Regions from separate parts of the Mesorhizobium sp. FG116 genome, predicted to be linked through region 2. Evidence: predicted binding sites of a transcription regulator. Region 2 holds the regulator's gene; the other holds the start of a gene.

The links. The regulator LexA, encoded in region 2, represses DNA repair genes until DNA is damaged. The targets are predictions, from matches to a motif close to TGTTCNNNNTGTGTTCNG.
Region 1: the regulator LexA is predicted to act here: its motif matches at 1,747-1,764, upstream of ACODTY_RS22960 (ImuA family protein).

What each region holds. Positions count from the first base shown of each region.
Region 1 is NZ_JBMDKS010000059.1:2,695-6,130, forward strand. It holds gene ACODTY_RS22940 (aminopeptidase P family N-terminal domain-containing protein) at 1-214, opposite strand, end outside; partial or broken gene ACODTY_RS22945 (UvrD-helicase domain-containing protein) at 523-768, shown strand; partial or broken gene ACODTY_RS22950 (3'-5' exonuclease) at 795-1,199, shown strand; gene ACODTY_RS22955 (hypothetical protein) at 1,221-1,592, opposite strand; gene ACODTY_RS22960 (ImuA family protein) at 1,796-2,557, shown strand; partial or broken gene ACODTY_RS22965 (Y-family DNA polymerase) at 2,472-3,436, shown strand, end outside.
Region 2 is NZ_JBMDKS010000002.1:273,861-277,296, forward strand. It holds gene ACODTY_RS03280 (ComEC/Rec2 family competence protein) at 1-628, shown strand, start outside; gene lexA (transcriptional repressor LexA) at 1,177-1,896, opposite strand; gene ACODTY_RS03290 (molybdopterin molybdotransferase MoeA) at 2,013-3,218, opposite strand; gene moaC (cyclic pyranopterin monophosphate synthase MoaC) at 3,220-3,436, opposite strand, start outside.

The DNA.
Region 1 (3,436 bases), on a different contig from region 2:
AGTCCCTGGCCTGCATGAACTGAACAAGCCGCTTCCAGCGATACTCGCGCATCCGGGGCAGGTCGGGCAGTTGCAAGCCGGCTGCGGCCCACTCGTCGTAAGCGAGGATGGTCGGCCCGATCTCCATCCGGTCCATGTCGTTGGCGGAGCCGTCGGCGAGCGCCGCGCCGCGGGTCGGATCGATCTTGCGGTTGTCGCGATAATGCCGGTCCATGGTGGGTTCGTTTCCTGCCAGCCGTGCCCCGATATTCGCAGAAAGACAAAAATCTCACACTTCCGAAATTCTCGGGAATCCCCACAACTTTGGGTTATGAGCGTTGTGATTGCAGCAGAAGAGGTCGCCAATGTGAAGGCGACCAAGTCGTCTACCAAAGACAAGCTGCGCGGCTCGGTCGGCCCAGGGCCATTCAACAAGCGCAAGATGAAAGAGCACATCGGACCGAGAACGTTTTCGACAGAGCACGCGCACGGCGCCGTCCGATCCTTGTTGCGAACGAAACGGAAACACGATTCATTCGCGCAATGAACCTCGCTGTCCTTGATTCGACCGTGGCCGCCCCAGAGCCAAACGACTACCTTGCCAGCCTCAACGCCGAGCAACGGTCCGCCGTGGTCCACGGCGAAGGTTCGGCTGCGGAGGCGCTGCTGATCATCGCAGGCGCCGGGTCCGGCAAGACCAATACCTTGGCGCACAGGGTCGCGCACCTGATCGTGAAGGGCGCCGATCCTCGACGCATCCTTCTCATGACTTTTTCTCGCCGGGCCGCCTCGGAGATGACACGCCGAGCGCATCGCCGCACCTCGACGAGGACTATCTCATCCTGCTCACGATCCATTCTGCCAAGGGCCAGGAGTGGACGAAGGTGTTCCTGCTCAACACCGTCGATGGCTGTATTCCGATCGACCTGGCGGTCGGCGAGCGCGACGATCTCGAAGAGGAACGCCGGCTGCTCTATGTCGCCATGACGCGGGCGAAGGATTCGCTGCATCTGGTCACCCCGCAGCGCTTCTATGTCAGCGGGCAGTCGGCGCGGGGAGACCGGCATGTCTACGCATCGCGCACGCGGTTTATTCCCGACTACATCCTCGACCGCTTCGAACAGATTTCCTGGCCGCCGCCATCGGACGCGCCCGGCAGGGCACCGCAGCCCGAGGTCTGGATAGATCTCAAGACGAAGATGCGCGGGAGGTGGCGATAGCGCTGTCCTGGTATTCCGCCGTCACGCGGCCATTCGCTCGGCGTGACGGTCGATATCGACACAGCCGGCGGTGCTGCGTGCGTTGATCGCCTTGCCGTCGGCGAAACCATGAACAGCGATCGCCGCCAGATCGTCGCCGGCGCGGATCGGCCGGGACCACCATCCGTCGCGGTATCGCCATCCGGCCCGGATCGCAGCCTCTGCATCCTTGCTGTCGGGACGCAGATTGGCGGCCGCATGAACGATGCGCGCCTCCGGAGACCTTTTCTTGAGCAGCGTGCGACCTTCCGCAAGTGCGCCCTGCCGGTCGGCCGCCAGCACAAGCTGATGGAAATAATGCCGCGATCGCTTCAACGGCGTGAGATACGCGATCCTGACCTGAAAAGCCGCCATGCCTGTTCTCTTTTTTGTCTCTCATTGAGATTGGAATCGAACGCGAAATTACAAGGCCGGACGGTTCCGGCCGTTTCTCCCGACGCGCACGCCGCCGCGGTCCCGCTTCGGCATTCATCCCGTTCCAACGAGTCCGTTGACTCTTTGTCAGGATGAGAACAAACATAGAACATACCACGACCAGAACAGCTTTCAAGGGATAGATGCGTGCCTCGGCGCCCCATTCAACTCTTATCGAGCTTCGAGAGCGGATCGCCCGCCTCGAAGGGCGGTTCCGGCGCGCGAAATCGGTGCTTCCGTTCGGGCTCCCCGAAATCGATTCGCGGCTTCCGGGCGGCGGACTGGCACGCGGCGCGCTGCATGAAGTCGCCGGCGGCGGCAACGGCGCGATCGACTGCGCGGCGGCAGCTCTGTTCGTCGCCGGGATCGCCGGGCGCACGACCGGCAAGACCCTCTGGTGCATCGCCAAGCCGGACCTCTTCGCTCCGGCGCTCGCGCAGGCGGGCCTTGCCGCCGACCGCGTCGTCTATGTCGAGGCCGGCGACGACAAGGCCATCCTGGCCTGTATGGAGGAAGGTCTTCGTCATGGCGGGCTAGGCGCCGTCGTCGGCGAGATCGCCCGGCTGCCGATGACCGCTTCGCGCCGGCTTCAGCTTGCGGCCGAAGGCACCGGGTCTATCGGAATCGCGCTGCGCCGCTGGCGTCGGCACAGCGATGCGTCCGACTTCGGCGCGCCGACCGCCGCCATGACGCGCTGGCGCGTCTCCGTCCTTCCGTCCGAGCCGCTGCCGGTTCCGGGCGTGGGCCGCCATCGCTGGCTTGTCGAACTGATCCGCGCCAAGGCGGGCGAGAGTGCTGATATCGAGTTGGAGGCTTGCGATGAGACGGGTCGTCTCGCTCTACCTGCCGGATTGGGCGACCGACCGGCTGCGGCGGACGGCTGGCGACGCCGCGCCTCCGACTGAGGCGCCGCTGGTGATGATCGGCCGGGACGGGAACCGGCGGGTGATCACGGCAGCGGATGCCGCCGCCCGAGCCGCTGGGCTGCGCCCCGGCATGCCCGCGACCAAGGCCCAGATCCTGGTACCCGGCCTGATCACCATGGACGCCGATCCCGTTGCCGATGCCGAGGCGCTGGAACGGCTGGCGCTGTGGGTGCTCCAGCGCGTCTCGCCGATCGTCGCGGCCGATCCGCCGGACGGCATCGTGATCGACTCGACCGGCGCCGACCATCTGCATGGCGGTGAAGCGGCCATGATCGAAACCCTGATCGGTCGGCTCGCCATGTCAGGTGTCACCGCGCGCGCCGCGGTGGCGGACACCTGGGGCGCGGCCCATGCGCTCGCCCGGTTCGCCGCCAATCCTATAGTCATCGCGCCGCCGAGACATGGCGCGGCGGTGCTCGATCCGCTGCGGCTCGCGGCACTCCGCCTGCCGCCTGGGATGGCGGCCGATCTCCGGGTCCTCGGCTTCGAGCGTGTGCGCGATTTGCTGGTGCAGCAGCGCGCGCCGTTGACGCTACGCTTCGGCCCCGAATTAGCGCGCCGGCTCAACCAGGCGCTCGGCGAAGTTGCCGAGCCGATCGAGCCGATCCGGCCAGCGGATCTGATCGAGGTGCGGCGGGCCTTCGCGGAACCCATCGGCGCTGCCGAGACGATTGCCCGCTACATCGGCAAGCTCACCGACCAGCTTTGCGCCGCGCTCGAGGAAAAGGGCCTCGGCGCCCGCCGCCTCGATCTCGTCTGCCATCGCGTCGACGCCCGCGTCGAGGCGGTACGCGTCGGCACGGCGCAGCCGGTACGCGATGCCCGGCGCCTGACCCGACTCCTCTGCGACCAGATCGA
Region 2 (3,436 bases):
GGCGATTGCGGGGTTGTTTATGGTGGCGCAGGTGCGCACGCCCGATTTGCTGATCTCGGAGGATGCACGGCTGGTGGCCGTGCCAATCGGCGAGGAACAACTGGCGGTCAACCGCTCGCGTCCGAATGCGTTCACGATCGACAATTGGCGGCGCGCGCTCGATGCGGAAACGGTTGTCAAACCGCACACGGGTAGCGATCAGACGCTTGTTTCGGTGGCTGATGCGCCGGGGGCTGGCGAGTTCCACTGCGCGAACGATCTTTGTGTGGCGAGGCACATGTCAGGAAAAGTGGTTGCGCTGGCGAAGTCCGAAGCCGCGGCAAGGCCTGCCTGCAAGTTGGCGGCTGTGATCGTAATCGACGATGCGACCGCCTCCGATCCATGCGACCTGCCGTCGGTGGCGATCATCACCAAGCGGCAGCTCGCGAGGCTTGGCAGCGCCGCCGTCTTCCTACCGGACCAGGCGGAGGGCGGGCGTGCACAAGTCAGTTTTGCCGTTGAAGCCGACTATCGGCCGTGGCATGTCCAGCGCCGGTTTTCGCGCGAAGCGCGGGGGCTCGCTCCTTACGAGAAAAAGGAACGCAAAACCCCAGATCACCCCGAGCCGGAACCGATTGCAGAAGACTAGCGGATTTCAACCAAAGCCCTGCCTAAAGCGCGTCGCGATCTTTCAGATTCGCATAACACGCTTTGGCTCTTTGATTTTGTGCATGTCTTTGCCCGAAACCGGGCCCACCTTCGGGAGACATGCACTAGTCCGTTTCAACATGGGTTTTGGATGGCTTCCTCTCACCGCGAAGAACTCCGAACAGATGCTCTGGCTGGCCGTGCATCGTATCGTAGCTGCGCTGACACCAAGGGCATCGAACGGCGGCGCGTGGGCGGGGTCCTGCGCATGAGTGACAGAACCGAGGGGCAGGCATCGGAAACTCCTTCCACCCCGGTCATTTCCCAGAGTGCGTTAAACAGTGACATTGGATGGCGTAGAAGCCATCTGCCAAATTCATAATGAATGTCACGAAATTGTGGCGCTAGGCCTTTGTCTCAAAAGACAAAATGCCTCATTGCCAAATATGGGGTGACCGGGGCGAAGCCGGGAGAAATCAGTTGTTTATCCCATCAAAAAATCGACCGGGCGCGTCAACGCCCGGTCGATATGATGCAACTATGGTTGGTTCAGTAGCGCCGGATCAATCCGACCAGCTTGCCCTGTACCTTGACACGGTCAGGACCAAAAATTCGGGTTTCATAGGCTGGGTTGGCTGCTTCGAGCGCAATCGATGCGCCCTTGCGGCGGAAGCGCTTCAAAGTGGCCTCTTCTTCGTCCACCAGGGCAACGATGATTTCGCCCGGCGTCGCCGAATTGGCATTGCGGATGATGACCGTATCGCCGTCGAAAATGCCGGCCTCGATCATCGAATCGCCCTTGACCTCGAGCGCGTAGTGCTCCCCGCCCGAAATCATGTCCGGCGGCACGGAAATCGAATGGGTCTTGTGCTGGATGGCGTCGATGGGAACACCGGCCGCGATGCGGCCCATGACGGGAATGGAAACCGCCGATGCCGCATCGTCGTCATTGCTGGCGGATTGCAGCCGGGAAGGTTCCTTGACCGGTCGTCCGAGACTACCCTGGATGACGCTTGGCGAGAATTTCCTCGCCGCATTGAGGCCAGGCGCAATCGAATCCGGCAGGCGCAACACTTCAAGCGCGCGGGCCCTGTTCGGAAGCCTGCGGATGAAACCGCGCTCCTCAAGTGCCGTTATCAGCCGATGGATGCCGGACTTGGAGGCAAGGTCGAGCGCCTCCTTCATCTCGTCAAAAGACGGCGGGATTCCGCTCTCTTTCAGTCTCTCGTGGATGAAGAGAAGAAGTTCATGTTGCTTGCGCGTCAGCATTGCGGCCCCCGGTCGCGGTAGAGTCCAGAATCGGAAAACAAACCCGGAACAAACACTATCTGTTCCAGTTGTGTTCCGCAACCGTTTAAAGTTTAATGAATGCGTTGACGATTTGTTCAGCTTAGGCAGAGGATGCGACAGGGTGTACCTGCCTCGGCTGCCGGCGCGAAGGGCTCGCGCACGATGAGGCAACCGGCTGTCGCCATGGTGCGCAGCATCGAGGAATCCTGAACATTGAACGGCGTTGCAATCAGCGCGCTGCCTTGCCGGCTGAGAGTGGCGCGGACGTAGTCCTGACGCAGATCGTTTGCTGCCATCGGTGTGCCCAGGAGTCCCTCGCGAACGTTCTGGCGGAACGGGCGACCGCCGAGGCGAGCGAGCAGAGGTTTGAGGAAAAGCTGGGAGCAGACCAGGCTGGCCACTGGGTTGCCGGGCAGGCCGATGCAACGGATGTTGCCCAAGCGCCCGAACATCAACGGCTTGCCGGGGCGCATGGCGATTTTCCAGAAATCGAGTTTCATGCCTTCGCCGGTGAGAACGCCGTGCACGAGATCGTGGTCGCCGACAGATGCGCCGCCCATCGTAACGATGACATCGGCTTTGGCCGCAACAGCCTGTTTTACCAACGCGGCTATAGCTTCCTTGCGGTCGGCCGCGATGCCGAGATCAAGCGCGCGTGCGCCGACCGACAGGGCGGCCCCCATGACGCCATAGGCGTTCGAGGAAATGATCTGGCCGGGGCCCGGTTCGCTGCCGGGGACAAGCAGTTCGTCACCCGTGGCAATGATGGCGACGACAGGTTGGCGCACGACATCGAGGTGCGATCGATTTGCCGATGCGGCAAGCGACAGTGCTCTTGCGCCAAGCAGGTGGCCCTGTTCCAGCAAGGTGTCGCCTGCGACAAAATCAAGCCCGGCACGCCTGACATTTGCACCGCTGCGGGTCGGTTCGGCGATTTCGATACGGCCGTCCGCCAGACCGCTGACGTTTTCCTGGATGACGACGGTGTCTGTTCCGTCAGGCAATGGCGCGCCGGTGAAAATGCGGGCCGCTTCGCCGTTTCCGACCGTGCCTGCGAAATTGTGACCGGCGGCTATTTCTCCGATAACCTTGAGCCGGGCGGGTGCTTTTGCCACGTCGACGCCGCGCACCGCGTATCCGTCCATGGCGGAAGCTGCGAAGGGCGGCTGGGTGCGCAAGGCGATGACCGGCTTGGCCAGCACCCTGTCATAGGCATCCGCCAGTGCGACGCTTTCGGACGGCAGCGTCTCGACGTCGTCGAGCAAACGCTTGAGAGCCTGGTCGACGGGCAGCAGGGCCATGTCACGCCTCCGATTTGTAATCGCCTGACTTGCCGCCGGTCTTTTCCACCAACCGGATGCCGGAGATGACCATGCCGCGGTCCACCGCCTTGGCCATATCGTAGATGGTCAGGCAGGTGACGGATGCGGCGGTGAGCGCTTCCATCTCGACGCCCGTCTTGCCCGTGACGCGCGCGAGCGCCGTGACCTTCAGACCGGGCAAAGCGTGGTCGGGCTCG